3 regions of the Gallalistipes aquisgranensis genome follow, and region 2 is predicted to be linked to each of the others. Evidence: riboswitches for the same ligand, from Rfam matches in the RefSeq annotation. Region 2 holds a riboswitch; each other region holds the start of a gene.
The links. Region 2 has a riboswitch for cobalamin ahead of INF32_RS04320 (YncE family protein). Riboswitches for the same ligand answer to the same signal wherever they lie in the genome.
Positions count from the first base shown of each region.

Region 1: it holds a riboswitch for cobalamin, as region 2 does, so the genes downstream of both, nrdD (anaerobic ribonucleoside-triphosphate reductase) here and INF32_RS04320 (YncE family protein) in region 2, are expected to answer to the same signal.
Region 3: it holds a riboswitch for cobalamin, as region 2 does, so the genes downstream of both, INF32_RS09800 (DUF5074 domain-containing protein) here and INF32_RS04320 (YncE family protein) in region 2, are expected to answer to the same signal.

Region 1 is NZ_JADCJY010000001.1:2,059,834-2,065,299, reverse strand. Features, by position in the region: gene INF32_RS08360 (MltF family protein) at 1-1,026, shown strand, start outside; gene INF32_RS08355 (HAD family hydrolase) at 1,178-1,870, opposite strand; gene INF32_RS08350 (YqaA family protein) at 1,881-2,330, opposite strand; cobalamin riboswitch at 2,460-2,651, shown strand; gene nrdD (anaerobic ribonucleoside-triphosphate reductase) at 2,824-4,926, shown strand; gene nrdG (anaerobic ribonucleoside-triphosphate reductase activating protein) at 4,997-5,466, shown strand, end outside.
Region 2 is NZ_JADCJY010000001.1:1,118,992-1,124,457, reverse strand. Features, by position in the region: gene INF32_RS04330 (Ig-like domain-containing protein) at 1-349, shown strand, start outside; gene INF32_RS04325 (TonB-dependent receptor) at 493-2,556, opposite strand; gene INF32_RS04320 (YncE family protein) at 2,562-3,677, opposite strand; cobalamin riboswitch at 3,874-4,082, opposite strand; gene INF32_RS04315 (putative transporter) at 4,234-5,466, shown strand, end outside.
Region 3 is NZ_JADCJY010000002.1:107,102-112,567, reverse strand. Features, by position in the region: gene INF32_RS09810 (MATE family efflux transporter) at 1-1,297, shown strand, start outside; gene INF32_RS09805 (cytidylate kinase-like family protein) at 1,320-1,916, shown strand; cobalamin riboswitch at 1,963-2,162, shown strand; gene INF32_RS09800 (DUF5074 domain-containing protein) at 2,315-3,532, shown strand; gene gpmA (2,3-diphosphoglycerate-dependent phosphoglycerate mutase) at 3,758-4,507, opposite strand; gene INF32_RS09790 (2-hydroxyacid dehydrogenase) at 4,512-5,466, opposite strand, start outside.

The sequences.
Region 1 (5,466 bases), 940 kb from region 2:
TATACTACCTCTTACGTGATGCTGGCCCGCAAGGGGCTGGCCGCCGGATTCCGGGAGCGCGGCGGAGGGCTGACCGCACGTATGCTCGAAGGCCGCAGTCTGATGGTACCCGACGTTTTCCGGAAGACGGACGATTACGGGATGCTGCTCGATTCGCTTCGGGGCAGCAACGTGTTTCTCTCTTCGCGCAACAGTTTCGACCTGATGGAGGAGCTCGGCGACGGGAAATACGATCTGCTGATCTGCGAAAAGAGCGAGGCGCAGCTCGGCTGTGCTCTGGTACGCAACATCGAACAGGTCTGTGCCTTTCCCGGCACGGTCTCCATGAGTGTCGTGCTCGGGGGGGAAGGTGCGGGGCTGAAGAGACACTTCGCCGCATGGTTGGAGCGGTACCGCAACGGAGAGGAGTATGCCATGCTCAACGAACTCTATTTCGAGAGGGGTATCGTGGGGCAGTTCATCGGCGACGGACGCCGGGTGCCGGGCGGTATTTCGGCGTGGGACGACCTGATCCGCAGCGTGGCGCAGGAGGAGGGGTACGACTGGCGCCTGCTCTCGGCCATCGCCTACAACGAATCGCGGTTCAATGCCTATATCGTATCCCGGCGAGGCGCGCGGGGACTGATGCAGATCATGCCGGTCGTGGCGCGCCAGTTCGGTGTGCACGAGAGCGAAATCATGAAACCGGAGATCAACGTGCGGCTGGCCGCGCGTTTGCTGGGCAAGATCGAGCGGACGCTGAAACTGCCGGAGCGGATGCCTTTCGAGGACCGCATGAGCCTGATCCTGGCCTGTTACAACGGAGGAATCGGCCACGTGATGGATGCCCGGGGACTGGCCGCCAAATACGGAGGCGATCCGAATTCATGGGCCGACGTGTCGTTTTTCCTGCGGTGCAAGGCCGATCCCGCCTATCTGGAGGACGAGGTGGTGCGGCACGGCCGGTTCACGGGGAGCGGCGAGACGCTCGCTTTCGTGGACCGGGTGATGGGCAAGTACCGGAGCTATTGCCGGGTGGTGAACTGACCGCCGGAACCGGAGATATGGAGAAGGAGGGGAGCGGCGAAACGCTCCCCTCCTTCCGTATTTTCCCGTTTCGGGATGCAGGGTGCCGCAGGCGGATTGCCGGAAGAAGGGAATGACCGGCGGAACGGGCCGTTTTGCGGTCCGGCACCTGTCAGAAAAGACCGGCGAGCTCTTCGAAACGGCTCAGTTGCCGCAGATGCGGATGTTCGATCGGTTCCGCCTTTTCGTGTTCCCAGGTCACTTCGAAAGGAATGTATACGGCATAGCCGCCCAGCGCGAGTACGGGCCGGATGTCCGACCGGAGGGAGTTGCCGACCATGACGAACCGGTCCGGAGACACGCCCAGCCTTGCCATCAGGCGGGCATACTCCTTCTCCCCCTTGTCGGACATCACCTCCGTGTGTTCGAAGCAGTCTGCCAGACCCGAACGTTCCAGTTTGCTCTCCTGGTCGAGCAGGTCGCCTTTGGTGGCGACGACGAGCCGGTAGCGGTTTCTCTCCTTCAGCTTCTCCAGCGTTTCCCGTACGCCCTCCAGCGGAAGGATCGGGATGCGGAGCAGCGACTTGCCCCATTCGACGATCTGTGCGGTCTCCCGGGCCGTCAGACGCTCGCCCGCGATCTGCACCGCCGTTTCGAGCATGGAGATCGTGAAGGCTTTGGCTCCGTAGCCCAGCAGCTCCATGTTGGCGGTTTCCGTTCGGTAGAGGGCGGCCGAGATGCGTTCGGGTGCATCGTATTTCGCCAACAGACCGATATACCGGTTCTCCGTATCCCGGAAATGCGGTTCGTTGCTCCAGAGCGTATCGTCGGCGTCGAATGCGATGACTTCTGCGTGGTTTATCATATCGTTCGGGTTATTGATCGGGCCATATCCAGTAGTAGAGGGCGGCCCAGGCCACGAATCGGGCTCCTTTTCCGATCAGCATGAAGAGGGCCGTCCTTTTGAAATCCGTCTTGTAGAATCCCAGCGCCACGGCCATTACGTCGCCCACCAGCGGCAGCCACGTCATCAGGGCCAGCCAGCTGCCCCAGCGGTCCACACGGGATTTCTGCCGTTCCAGCGTCTCTTGTTTGACCTTCAGCCACCGTTCGATCCACTCCCAGCGGCCGAGCCATCCGAGCCAGTAGGAGGTGAGCCCTCCCAGCCAGTTGCCCGCAGTGGCCACGGGAATGGCGATGAAGGGATTGCCCCCGGCGGCCAGCAGACCCACCAGCATCACGTCGGACGAAAAAGGGATAACCGTCGCGGCCAGAAAGGCCCCGACGAACAGCCCCGTATATCCCAGATTCATCAGCCACTCCATGCTTGCCGGTCGTTCGGTGTGCGTTCGGTCGCGCCCCCAAAAATAAGCATTTCTTCCGGAATGGGCGGATTGTTGATAAAAAGATGATAGTTTTCTCCGTGCGGCAGGAACAATGGTTCCGAATATGTCTACTTTTACACTGTTTCCGGTGGCGGGGTTACGGCCCCGTCCCGCAAGAGGGAACACCGTGCGAATCGGTGACAGTACCCGCTGCTGTAATTCTCGACGAGCCCGGGGCAGGATGCCACTGCAATGTTTTTGTGGGAAGGCGCCCCGGGGGAGGAGATGAGTCAGAAGACCTGCCGGAAATGCCAGCGATAGATCCTGCTTTCGGGAGTTAGGGCGACAGGAGAGACCGGAACGGCGGCGCGTGCCGCGTGTCTGGGTTCCGGGTGTTTCCGATCCTTTTCCCGCTGGGGATTTTCGCAGGGACGCCGCGGCGGAGTCGTCCGCCGGGAGAACGCATGTGGAACCTTTAAAACGAATGAAAACGATGAACGGATCGGAATTTACGATCGTGAAGCGGGACGGGACGCGGGAGCCCTTCTCGATGGACAAGATCACGGCGGCGATCGCCAAGGCTTTCCGCTCGGTGGGCAAGGAACCCTCCGAGGCGGTGCTCGAAAAACTGACTTCCAGTCTCTACATCTGTGCGGGGACCACCGTGGAGGAGATACAGAACCAGGTGGAGCTGGCCCTGATGAGCCACGGGTATTACGGGGTGGCCAAGTCCTTTATCATCTACCGCCAGCAGCACCTCGAAGACCGGGAGGTGCGCGACAAGCTGGCTTTCCTGATCGACTACTGCGAGGCCGAGAATCCGGCCACGGGCAGCAAGTACGACGCCAACGCCAACGTCGAGAACAAGAACATCGCCACGCTGATCGGCGAACTGCCCAAGTCGAACTTCATCCGCCTGAACCGCCGGCTGCTCTGCGACCGGATCAAGCAGATGTACGGCAAGGCGACGGCCGACCGTTACCTTGAACTGCTCGACGGTCATTTCATCTACAAGAACGACGAGACGAGCATGGCCAACTACTGTGCCAGCATCACCATGTACCCGTGGCTGATCGGCGGCACGGCCTCGATCGGGGGCAACTCCACGAAACCGACCAATCTCAAGTCGTTCTGCGGCGGTTTCGTCAATATGGTCTTCATCGTGAGCAGCATGCTCAGCGGGGCCTGCGCCACGCCGGAGTTCCTGATGTACCTCGACTATTTTATCCGGCAGGAGTACGGCGACGACTACATAGCCGATACTGACCGCGTGGTCGATCTTTCGCTCCGGCAGAGGACGCTGGACAAGGTGATTACCGACTGTTTCGAACAGATCGTCTATTCGATCAACCAGCCTACGGGGGCCCGGAATTTCCAGGCCGTTTTCTGGAACATAGCCTATTACGACCGGTTCTATTTCGAGAGTCTTTTCGGCAACTTCTTCTTCCCGGACGGTTCGCGTCCCCGGTGGGAGACGCTCGACTGGCTGCAGCGCCGGTTCATGCGCTGGTTCAACGCCGAACGGACGAAAACGGTGCTGACCTTCCCCGTGGAGACCATGGCCCTGCTCTCGGAGAACGGGGATGTGAAGGACCGGGAATACGGCGATTTTACGGCGCAGATGTATGCGGAGGGCCACTCCTTCTTCACCTATATGAGCGACAACGCCGATTCGCTCAGCAGCTGCTGCCGCCTGCGCAACGAGATACAGGACAACGGGTTCAGTTACACGCTCGGTGCCGGAGGCGTCTCTACGGGGTCGAAAAGCGTGCTGACGATCAACCTGAACCGCTGTATCCAGTACGCCGTGCGGCAGGGAACGGACTACACCGTTTTCCTCTCGGAGGTGGTCGATCTGGTACACAAATTCCAGTTGGCCTACAACGAGAATCTGAAGGTGCTTCAGGGCAAGGGGATGCTTCCGCTGTTCGATGCCGGGTATATCAATATGGCCCGCCAGTATCTGACCGTCGGGGTGAACGGACTGGTCGAGGCAGCCGAATTTCTCGGGATTCCCATCAACGACAACGAACGCTACCGTTCCTTCGTGCAGGATGTGCTGGGGATTGTGGAGCGCTATAACAAGCAGTACCGCACGAAAGAGGTGCTCTTCAACTGCGAGATGATCCCGGCCGAGAACGTGGGGGTGAAGCATGCCAAGTGGGACCGGGAGGACGGTTATGCGGTGCCGCGCGACTGCTACAACAGCTATTTCTACGTGGTGGAGGACTCCTCGCTCAACGTGCTCGACCGTTTCCGGCTGCACGGCCGCCATTATGTGGAGCACCTGACCGGAGGATCGGCCCTGCACATGAACCTGGACGAGCATCTGAGCGCTCCGCAGTACCGCCAGCTGTTGCGGGTGGCCGCCCGCGAAGGGACGAACTATTTTACCTTCAACATTCCCAATACGGTCTGCAACGACTGTGGACATATCGACAAACGCTATCTGCAGGAGTGCCCCGTGTGTCACAGCCGCAATACGGACTATCTGACGCGCGTGATCGGTTATCTGAAGCGGGTGAGCAATTTCTCCCGGGCGCGCCAGAAGGAGGCGGCCCGCCGTCATTACGCGCACGGTTCGGAACAGGTGTGAAAACCGGCAGGAAAAGGGGCGGTCCGGACATGGGCCGTTCGCTTTTCCGGAACGGCAAACAGAAAAAGAGATGCTTAAATTCGTAAGTTACGATATCGTCTTTCAGGAGATACCGGACGAAGTGACGCTCGCGGTCAATATCTCGGGTTGTCCGAACGGTTGTCCGGGCTGTCACAGTCCTTATCTGTGGCGGGACGAAGGACGGCTCCTGGTTCCGGAGGAGGTGGAGGCACTGCTGGAACAGTACGGCGGATCGGTTACCTGCCTCTGTTTCATGGGGGGCGACGGCGCTCCGGGGGAGGTGGCCGCGCTGGCCCGGTGGCTCCGGGAGGCTTATCCCGGGTTACGTACGGCGTGGTATTCGGGCCGGAACCGGCTGCCGGAGGAAGTCGATGCCGGGTTGTTCGATTATCTGAAACTGGGACCCTATGTGGAACGGTGCGGGGGGCTCCGCAGCCGGACGACCAACCAGCGGCTCTATCGCATACGGGCGGAGCGGGGCGGTGTGCGCATGGAGGACATCACGGCCCGTTTCTGGTG
Region 2 (5,466 bases):
GGAGATCAAAAACAACAATCTCTCTTCCCTCGACGTCAATGCCTGCACGCGTCTGCGCGGTATACTCTGTAGCGACAATCCGCAGATGAGCGAATTCCGGTTCGAACGCCTCGGCGAGGTCTGGGAGATACGGTGCGAAGGCTGCAACCTCTCGGGAGAGCTCGATTTTTCGGGTATTTCGGGACTGAGCAAAATATCCTGTCAGGAGAACAACCTTTCCACGCTTTATGTCTGGGAGGGCTTCGACGAAGATGCCACCTATTTTTTTGCCGATCACACCACGGGCTTTTCCGGCACGCTGAAATGTTACGTGAAGGACGATACCGCTGTGTGGGTCGTGAAGAAATAAGTGTCCCTGCGATTCCAGAAGGGAGGGAGCCGAATCGTTCGGCTCCCTCTTCTCTTTGTGACAGGCCTTTATCTCGGCGGGTTGGCAGACAGGGTAGACCTTTTGCGGCGGTGTACGGGCCGACAGGTCGGAACACCGGTTTCCTATCTCTTTTTCCCCCAGTTGGGGCGGATACCGATGAAGAAACCGTAGTTCTGCTGGGGCATGGGGCGGGAGAGTACCGATTCGTACTCTTCGTTGAAAAGGTTGTAAATGCAGAACTTCAGGGAGAGGTCCGCTATTTTGAAACGAAGTCCTTTTTCGAGATACACGTCGCTCATGTAATAGGAACCGAGCCGGTAAACCGATCCGGGATCGTTGCTCGAGGTGGTGAACCGTTCGCTGTAATAGTTGTATTTGTAGGTCAGCGAATAGCCTTTCCAACTCAGCCGTCCGGTCACGGTAGAGGAGTACTCGGGGACATAGACGAGTTGTTTTCCCACAGCCTGGTCGTTTTCTCCCATCGGGGTCCCGTGGTTGACGGAACGGGTGCGGGCCCAGCTCGCATCCATGTAGAGCGCCCACTGGCGGCCCAGTTCGACATTCATCTTGCCTCGCAGCTCTACACCGTAGCTGTGCACCTTGCGGACGTTGATCGGCGACCAGTAGCCCTTGAACGTGGGCAGCCACAGAATCCAGTCGTTTATGTGCGAATTGTAGACCGTCCCTTCGCCCTGGAGTTGGAATCCTTTTTCTCGGATGCCGAACTCGATGCCGCCTTCGTACGTATATCCCTTTTCCGTGCGGAGCGTGTCGTTGCCTCCCGGCTGGAAGTAGAGGTCGTTCATGGTGGGGTAACGGTAATTACGGGCCACCGATCCTTTCAATATCACATTGTACCGCGGCCATAGCACAATGTCCAGGAAGCCGGCCGGAATCAAGGGCGTCATGCGGTCGCCGTAGCTCTCCTCGCGCAGGTCGATTCCGAAACCGATACGCGGATGGGGGCGGTATTTGGCGCTGACGAGCATCGAGGCTTCGAGCCGCATCGTATCGTAGTTTTTCTTCTCCAGCGCATAGATGTATTTGTCCCGGCTGTCCACGGCATGGTAGTTGGCTGAAAGCGCAGCCGTCAGAGCGATCTTTTCCGACGGATAGTAACCGGCTGAAAAGTTCAGAAACCCCGTGTGGACCACGCTTTGCGAATGAACCTGTTCTACGGCCACCGTTCCGCCCTCTTCGTTGACCGATCCGTGACTGTGGTACACCATATTGGAGTAGGTGTATCCCGCCTTGGCCCCCAACCGGAGTTTTTCTCCCAGACGCTCCCATCCTACGACCGCGCGCAGCGTAGCCTCGTCCTGTTTGTTGCTCGAGCGGTCCTCCTCCTGATAGTTCACGTTGAGGGCGGGGATGCCCCGGTTGGAGTCCATGAACCAGACTGCGGCACTCAGTTTGTTGCGCGGGTCGAGGGTGTAATACAATTCCTGCATGATGTGCAGGTCGCGGAACGAACAGTTTTTATTGTGCTCTACGGGGTGGGTTTTCAGGTCGTCGTTCAGTTTGTTGTAATTCGTGTATTCGAAATCATTGTCGGAGAGGGCATAGGATACCCTGGTCGAACTTTGCAGCTTCCTGTTTCCGTAGCTGAGCCGCAGGAATTCGTCGTAGGTGTCGAAACTGCTGATCCCTTGAATGAAGTTCAGCCCGAACCCTTCTTCGCCTGCCGGACGGGTTCCCAGCACGATGGCTCCGCCCAATCCGCCTCCGGCCACGTCGACCGATCCGGCTCCGTGCAACAGGCTGGCGTCGTCGATGAAATAGGAGGGGATCAGGGAAAAGTCTACCATGCCAAGCATCGGAGAGTTGATCTTCATGCCGTTCCACAGAACCTGCGTATGCGAGGGTGAGGTCCCCCGGAACGAGGCGGTAGCCATGGCTCCCCGACCGTAACTCTTGATGAAGATCGGTGTATTCTGGGCCAGTACCTCCGCCAGGCTGTGGACTACATTCTGCCGCAGGGCGACGGTATCGAGAACCGTTTTGGTGGCTCCGATTTCCGACAGCTTCTGTTTCGTGGAGACGGATACTTCTTCGATCCGGATGGTCCGCACCGGGCGGTCCGCCTCCTTCTTTTCCTGTTTCTGTCCGTAGGCGCCGTGTAGCGCGCCCAAGAGAAGCACTGCTGTCACTCCTCCCCGAAAAATATCGTGTTCCGATAGTCTCATGGCCCTTAATAGTTAAAACAGAATGCTCCCGGAATGACCCCGACCTGGAATTTGTCGAGGAGTTCTCCCCTGGCCGAGTAACGGTAGATCACTCCCGGCTGTACGTAATCTATGGCGTCGGCCACGTAAACTTCCGACGTGTGCGGATCTACGGTGAGCCCGTACCAGTGGTTCGTACTGGTGTTCGTCAGGAACGGTTCGTCGGGCAGATCGTCCGCTCCGACGCTCATTTTCCAGATGTGGTCGCGGGATTCCGTCTTTCCGTTTACGGTTTCCTGCCGGCTTCGGATAAAGAAAATGGAGTCACGGGCTTCGTTCATGCAGATTTCCGATCCGCGGTCTCCCATTTCGAACTTGAACACCTTTTCCACCCGGCGGGTCTCCGCATCCACCCGATACAGTCCCGGGGCCTCTTGCCCGTAAGGACTGCCGGCATATCCTCCGTCGGTGATCGTCCAGAGCTTGTCGTGTTTGTCGATGACCAGCGAGGTCGGTTGTTTGCCGACTTCGATGTAATCGACCGCCGTGTCGGTTTCCGTGTCGATAATCAGGATTTTGTTGTCGTACGACCAGCAGTTGGTGAATACAAAGTTTTTGTACTGTACCATCTGTTCGGTAGAGGGTGTCGTCTTGCCCGGAATGTCGGTCCTGATCCGTTTGACGATCTCCATCGTCTTCGGGTTGAATACCGTGATGGCGAAGGCGTAAAGATCGGTCACATAAGCTTTCTCGTCGTTCACGAAATGGATGTAGCGGGGCGAGATGAGGCCCTTGAGCATATTGACGATCTTGAACGTCTTGAGGTCTATGACGAAAATCACGCTCGAATTGTTCACCACCACGTACCCCAGTCCGTCCCGGACGACCATCGACTGGGCCACGTCGCCGAGTTTGATCCCGTTCGCACGGATGAAGACGTTGTTCTCCACTTGCTTTTTACCTATGTCGTAGTAGGAGAGGGTGGCCGTCCCGTACATGAAATTGCCTTCATTGGTGATGAACAGACCCGGGGAGTCGTCTGCGGACAGTCGTTCGACGGGGCGTTCCCCGTAGTCCATACATGCGGCCAGTACCGAGGTGAAAACGGCCAGTGCCAGCAATTTTGTCAATCTGTTTTTCATCGGTATGCGATTGTTGATTCTCCGTGGTGTTTGAAATGCGGCATTTCCGCCGGGAAAGAGAGCCGGCGGGTCCGGGGAAGATGTGCGGTTTCCCTGGCAGAACAGCTTGCGGCAGGTTCCGGGGACATGACGGGCAAAGCCCTTGCAAAATGATTGGTACGAATCAGGTTCATCTTTGTCTTATCGCTGAGACACAATCTGAATATGTTGCAGGGCAGGTCTTCTGACTTATCCCTTCCGCGACGCCTTCCCGACCTTGGGGCCAGTGGCAAAGATTGTCCGGAATTGCCCCGTGCGGGGCGGAGATTCACAGCAGCAGGAACTGTCGCCGATTCTCACGGCATTCCCTTTTAACCGGCCGCAGGGCAATGCCCCCGTCGCCGGACCTTGCGCCGGCAAAGATAGTCAAAATCGGACAAATTGTACCGTCCGTCCGCTCAATTTTACTTCGTGGCGGGACCGTATGTTTTTTAGTTCTTTCGTTTTGTGTATCTTTGCAGGCGTTTTGCCCGGAATTTGAGAGGAAGGGCGTTGCTAAACTAAAACTGTCTGCGTGATGGAATGGCTTAATTCTTTGATTTTCGGGGAGGGAATCGCCCATTCGGTGCTGATTCTGTCCGCCGTGATCGCCGTGGGGGTATTTCTGGGAAAGGTGAAGGTGGCCGGCATTTCGCTGGGTGTCACCTGGATTCTCTTCGTAGGAATCATTTTCAGCCATTTCGGGATGCGGATGGACCCCCATACGCTCCATTTCATCCGTGAATTCGGTTTGATACTGTTCGTCTATTCGATCGGGTTGCAGGTGGGGCCCGGCTTTTTCTCTTCGTTCAAAAAAGGAGGTATCCGGCTCAATATGCTCGCTTCGGCGATCGTCCTGTTGGGCGTGGCTACCGCATACGCGCTTCACCTGGCTACCGGTATCGGAATCACCACGATGGTCGGTATCCTCTCCGGTGCCGTCACCAATACGCCCGGTCTCGGTGCCGCCCAGCAGACTTTCACCGACATGACGGGCGGCAGCGACGAGACCATCGCTCTGGGGTATGCCGTAGCCTATCCGTTGGGTGTGGTGGGAATTATCCTCGCGATCATTTTTATCCGCTGGCTGTTCCGCATCCGCTTCGAGGAGGAGAACAAGGCGTTGGCCGAAAACGACGAACGTGCGGCCAAAGAGGCGGAACTCGCTTCCGTGCTGATCGTCAATCCGCTGATCGACGGACAGAAGGTCGTGGACGTGAAACATTCCATCAACCGGCCGTTCGTCGTTTCCCGGGTGTTGAGGCGCGACGGACGGATCGAGATCGTGAATGCCGAAACGGTGCTCCGTGAAGGGGACAAGGTGCTGGTCGTGGCTTCGGCTGAGCATATGCGGCCCATTATAAATCTGGTCGGTAAACGGATCGAAATGAGCCATAAGGATTGGGAAGAACTCGATTCCCAGTTCATTTCCAGGCGGATCATCATTACCAAGCCCGAACTCAACGGCAAGCGGATCGGAGACCTGAAACTGCGCAAAGGGTTCGGCGTGACAGTGACCCGTGTCAACCGGGCCGGAGTCGATCTGATCGCCCGTCATGATCTGCAGCTCCAGATGGGCGACCGGCTGACGGTCGTGGGCAGCGAAATGGCGATCAAGGATATTACCCGCCTGTTGGGCAATTCGATGCTGCGGCTGCGCGAACCCAATCTGATACCTATTTTCATCGGAATCTGCCTGGGGGTGTTGCTGGGCAGTATCCCGTTCGTGTTCCCCGGTGTGCCGCAGCCGATCAAACTGGGGCTGGCCGGA
Region 3 (5,466 bases), on a different contig from region 2:
CGCCATCCCCGCCATCATTGCGATGACCTCCGCATCGCTCTATAACATTATCGACAGCATTTTCATCGGTCACGGTGTCGGTCCGCTGGGAATCGCGGGGCTGGCCATCGCCCTGCCCTTGATGAACCTCGCTTCGGCCTTCGGCTCGATGGTGGGTATCGGAGCCTCGTCGCTGATGTCCATCAAATTGGGACAGAACGATATGAAAAGTGCCCATTCCATTCTGGGCAACGTGGTGCTGCTCAACACGATCGTCGGTCTCTCCTTTACGGCCGTGACCCTCACGTTCCTCGACCCGATCCTCTACTTTTTCGGGGCCAGCGAAGTGACCATCCCCTATGCCCGCGATTTCATGCGGATCATCCTGGCCGGAAACGTCGTAACGCACATCTACCTCGGACTGAACGACATGCTCCGCGCTTCGGGCTATCCGACCAAGGCGATGTTCGTCATGCTGACCGCCGTGGTCTGCAACTGCATCTTCAATCCCCTGCTGATCTTCGGCTTCGGGTGGGGTATCCAGGGATCGGCCACGGCCACCGTGATCGCCCAGACCGTGGCCATGAGCATCGAACTGCACCATTTCTCCTGCCGGAAGAGTTTCATCCATTTCCAGCGCAGCATTTTCCGGCTGAAAGCGAAGATCGTTCGGGGTATTCTGTCGATCGGCCTGGCGCCGTTCCTGCTCAACGTGTGCGCCAGCATCGTGGTGATCTTCATCAACAATGCGCTGAAGAACAACGGCGGCGACCTCTATATCGGGGCCTACGGCATCGTCAACCGCGTGGTGCTCCTGTTCGTGATGGTCGTGGCCGGTCTGAACCTGGGCATGCAGCCGATCGTTGGGTACAACTACGGGGCCCGCAAGTACGACCGTGTGAAGCGGACCCTGCGGCAAGGTATTCTGGTGGCTACCTGTGTGACGACGGCCGGATTTCTGTTGAGCCATATCTTCCCCGTGCAGATTTCGATGCTCTTCACCACCAACGAGGAGCTGCTGGCCGTGGCCGAACAGGGGTTGAAGGTGGTGACGATCGTCTTTCCGCTGGTCGGGTTCCAGATCGTGACCTCCAGTTTCTTCCAGTCGATCGGCAAGGCGCAGAAGGCCATTTTCCTGTCGCTGACCCGTCAGATGCTTTTCCTGATTCCGCTGCTGGCGATCCTGCCCTCGCATCTGGGCAGCCTCGGGGTTTGGGTGAGCATGCCGATCGCCGATACGATGGCCGTGATTCTGGCCGCGGTTTTGCTGACCCGCCAGATGAAGAAGTTCCGCGAGGAGGAGGCCCTGCAATTATAGAATACCCTCTAAAACAGAAGTTATGGATCAGAAATTCGTCATTACCGTGGGTCGCCAGTTCGGAAGCGGCGGCCGCGTGATCGGCCGGCGTCTGGCCGAAATGCTGGGGATCACCTATTACGACAAGGAACTGATGAAGGAGGCCGCCCGCGAGAGCGGACTTTGCAGCGAATTTTTCGACCGGGCGGACGAACGGGCCCCGACGACCTTCATGCATGCGCTTTCTATGGGTTTCGGATACGACGGCATTCTCTCCAACGAGAACATCTTCCGTTTCCAGTCGGAGACGATCCGCCGGGTGGCCGAACGCGAGTCGTGCGTGATCGTCGGCCGGTGTGCGGATTATATCCTGCGCGACCACCCGCTCTGTTTCAGCGTGTTCGTGCACGCTCCGACGGAGGTGCGCGTGGCCACGGTCATGCAGCGGAACGGGCTGCCGGAGCGCCAGGCCGCCGAACTGATTGCCAAGACAGACAAGAGCCGGGCCGCCTATTATGATTTTTACACGGACAAGAAGTGGGGCGATGCGGCTTCCTACCACTTCTCGATCGACTCGTCCCTGCTGGGCATGGAGGAGACGGCCGGGTTCATCCGGATGCTGGTGGAAAAGAAGCTCTGATCCGAAAAAAACGGCCCGGTTTTTTGCAAATTGAAATAAAAACTCCATTTTTGCACTCCGTATCGGTTCCCGTAACAAGGGGATTAAAAGGGAACGCCGTGAAAGTCGGCGACAGTTCCCGCTGCTGTGAGTCTCGCCCGGAGGTCGTCTCCGGGATGTGCTTTCAGGAATACAGCCACTGGTTTTTGCCGGGAAGGCCCTGGAAGCGAGACGAGTCAGAAGACCTGCCGGTATCGAGGATTTTACATTCCTACGGAGAATGGGATGGAATCGGCCGCTTCTGCCGCCGCATTTGTCTGAACGATTCGTCGTGTATTGTGAAATCCGGTTTGATAAGGACGTAAACCAAATTTCGATACGCGATGAAGAAACTGGACTTTTTTAGCAGATTTTGTTTGATGGCTGCCGTTCTTGTGTCGGTGGCAGGATGTGAAAAGCACGGGACCGAATGGCCGGAGGAAGAGCCGGAAAAACCCGTGAAAGAGGGGGTGTATGTCCTGATGGAGGGAAATGCCAATGCCTCCCAGAACGGGGAGATGTATTTCATCGCACCGAACTCCACGGCGTTCCCCACCTTTGCGACCGATGGGGATATTTACGAGAAATCGAATCCGGGACACAAAGCGGGGAGCTATCTTGAAGATATGTATATCTATGATGGCAGGATGTATCTGGTCTCCCAGAAAGGAACCGATAACGGCGGGGACGGCCAGATCGTGATTCTGAATGCGGAGACGCTGAAAATCGAAGACGTTATCGAAACGGTCAATCTGGGTGCGCTGGACAATCATCCTCAGCATATCGCGGTGGTGAACGATAAGATATACATCCAGTATGCCGTCTCCGATATGGAAACACATTCGGGAATCCGGGTGTTCGATCTGAAAACCAAAAAGATGGCTTCTTCCGATATTGAGGGAACCTACGGGGAATTCTCCAAATCGGGGGCGGCCAAGGCCCGCATGCTCGTCAGCCGTGGCTATGTGTATGCCTCGTGCGGGGAGAGCCTCGTGATTATTGACCCGGCGACGGATCGGGTCGTCAAACGGATCACTTTCGAAGGCCGCCAGGTGAAGGATGTGGTCAAAGGCCGGGATGCGAACCTGTATCTGGCTGTTTCCGGTACTTTCGAGGTGTCAGGTTCGGGGTGGACCGCCACTTATACCTACACTTCCAAATCCAAAATCGTCAAGATGGATCATTCCGGAAATATACTGTCCGAGAAGGAGATAGATGTGTACTTCCCGGTTATGACCTATACACCCAATGTTTCCATGTGCGCCAGTCTTACAGAGGATGCTCTCTATTTCTCGGGGGGATACGACGATGATTATTATGCAACGGACAGTTTCTGCCGTTATGATTATACGACGGGCACCCTGACGAAAACGAGTATTTCGGAGACGACGGAAAATGTCAACGGGCTGATGGGTTATATGGCTGTCGATCCGTGGACGAATCGTCTGATCGTGCCCATTCAGGGCAATGTACTCGCCTCCTACGATGCTTCTACCTGCGAATTGGCCGAGTACGACAAAGCCAATAAGACCCCCGTACCGTTCTGTGCGGGAGTTTACAGTACGAAGCAGTTCGAGGCGACCTGGCTGGCCAGATAGCCGCCTTGTCCGCTGTTCGGTCGGGTAGGTATGATCCGTGTCCGGAAACCGTTTTTCCCTGTCCGGGTGTCGTTTCGGCAGGAGCCGGCTGAGAGAGGGATGTAGTTATTTGCCATAATAACCCGCCTTGTCTCCTGAGGGAATGTCCCCGGCGGGGAGAAAGACCGGTTGCCCGGAACGGAAAAAGGCGCTCCATCGGAGCGCCTTTTCTTATGGCAGCAGGGGCTATTTGCTACCCTTGGCCTGGTTGGCCACGGCTTCCATCAGTTTGCGTATCTCTTCCGGGTCGCCCAGAAAATAGTCCTTGACCGGTCGCAGGTCGTCGTCGAATTCGAAGACGTAAGGGACCGCCGTAGGCAGATTCAGACTCACGATGTCGTGGTCGGATATCTGTTTCAGATGCTTGATAATGCCCCGCAGGCTGTTGCCGTGGGCGACCACCAGCAATTGGTCGGCCGTTCGCAGCGAGGGGAGGATCGTCTCCTTCCAGTAGGGAAGACACCGTTTGATCGTCTCCTTGAGCGATTCCGTCAGGGGAAGTTCTCCGGGCGGGACGTTCCGGTACCGGATGTCGAACCGGGGATTGCGCGGATCGTCCCCGCCGAGGGCCGGAGCTGGAATGTCGTAGCTGCGGCGCCACAGGAGCACTTGTTCATCGCCGTATTCGGCTGCGGTTTCGGCCTTGTTCAGTCCTTGCAGGGCTCCGTAGTGCTTTTCGTTGAGCCTCCAGTCCTTTTCGACCGGAATCCAGTCGAGGTTCATCCGGTCGAGCACGTTGTCGAGGGTCTTCACGGCGCGCTTGAGATAGGAGGTGAAAGCCCTGTCGAAGACGAGGCCCGCCTCCTGCATCAGGTCGCCTGCCCGGAGCGCCTCTTTCACGCCCTGTTCGGTCAGGTCCACGTCGGTCCATCCCGTAAAGCGGTTCTCGAGGTTCCACTGGCTCTGTCCGTGTCTGAGTAGTACGATCTTTTTCATCTTTCTATGGTTTTTCGTTGCGTTTCACTTCGTTTTCCAGCGGTTTCCCGGCGGCGAAATCCGCCACGTTCCGGAGGGTCGTCCGCGCGATGTTGTGCAGCGCTTCGGCCGTGAAGAAACCCTGGTGGGAGGTCACGATCACGTTGTTGAACGAGAGAAGCCGCGCCAGTACGTCGTCGTCGATGATCTTGTCCGACTGGTCTTCGTAGAAGTATTCGGCCTCTTCCTCGTAGACGTCGAGCCCGGCCGCCCCGATCTTCTTCTCCTTCAGCCCTTCGATCAGGGCCGGGGTGTGGATCAGCCGGCCCCGACCGGTATTGATGAGAATCACGCCGTCCTTCATCCGGGCGATCGACCGCTCGTTAATCATGTAACGGGTCGATTCCGTCAGCGGACAATGGAGCGAGATGATGTCCGAGCGGCGGTAGAGATCGTCGAGGGAGGTGTACAGCACGTGGTTGTTGAGGGCGTATTCCGCATCGGGATAGGGGTCGTAGGCGATGACGTTCATGCCGAAACCCTGCAGAATGCGGATCAGCACCCGGGCGATCCGGCCCGTGCCGACGATTCCCGCCGTGCGGCCGTACAGGTCGAACCCGAGCAGCCCGTGCAGCGAGAAGTTGCCGTCCCGCGTGCGCCAGTAGGCCCGGTGTATCTTGCGGTTCAGCGACAGCATCAGGGCCACGGCGTGCTCCGCTACGGCATGGGGCGAGTAAGCGGGTACACGGACCACGGTCAGGCCGTTTTCTGCGGCTGCCTGCAGGTCTACGTTGTTGAACCCGGCGCATCGCAGGGCCAGCAGCCGGACACCCTGGTCGGCCAGCGCCCGGATCGCTCCGGCATCGGCCGTGTCGTTCACGAAGATGCAGGCCGCCTCGTCGCCGCGGGCCAGGATGGCGCTGTCCGCGTTGAGGTGGCTTTTGTGGTAGTGGATGTCGAATTCGTATTCCTGGTTGACG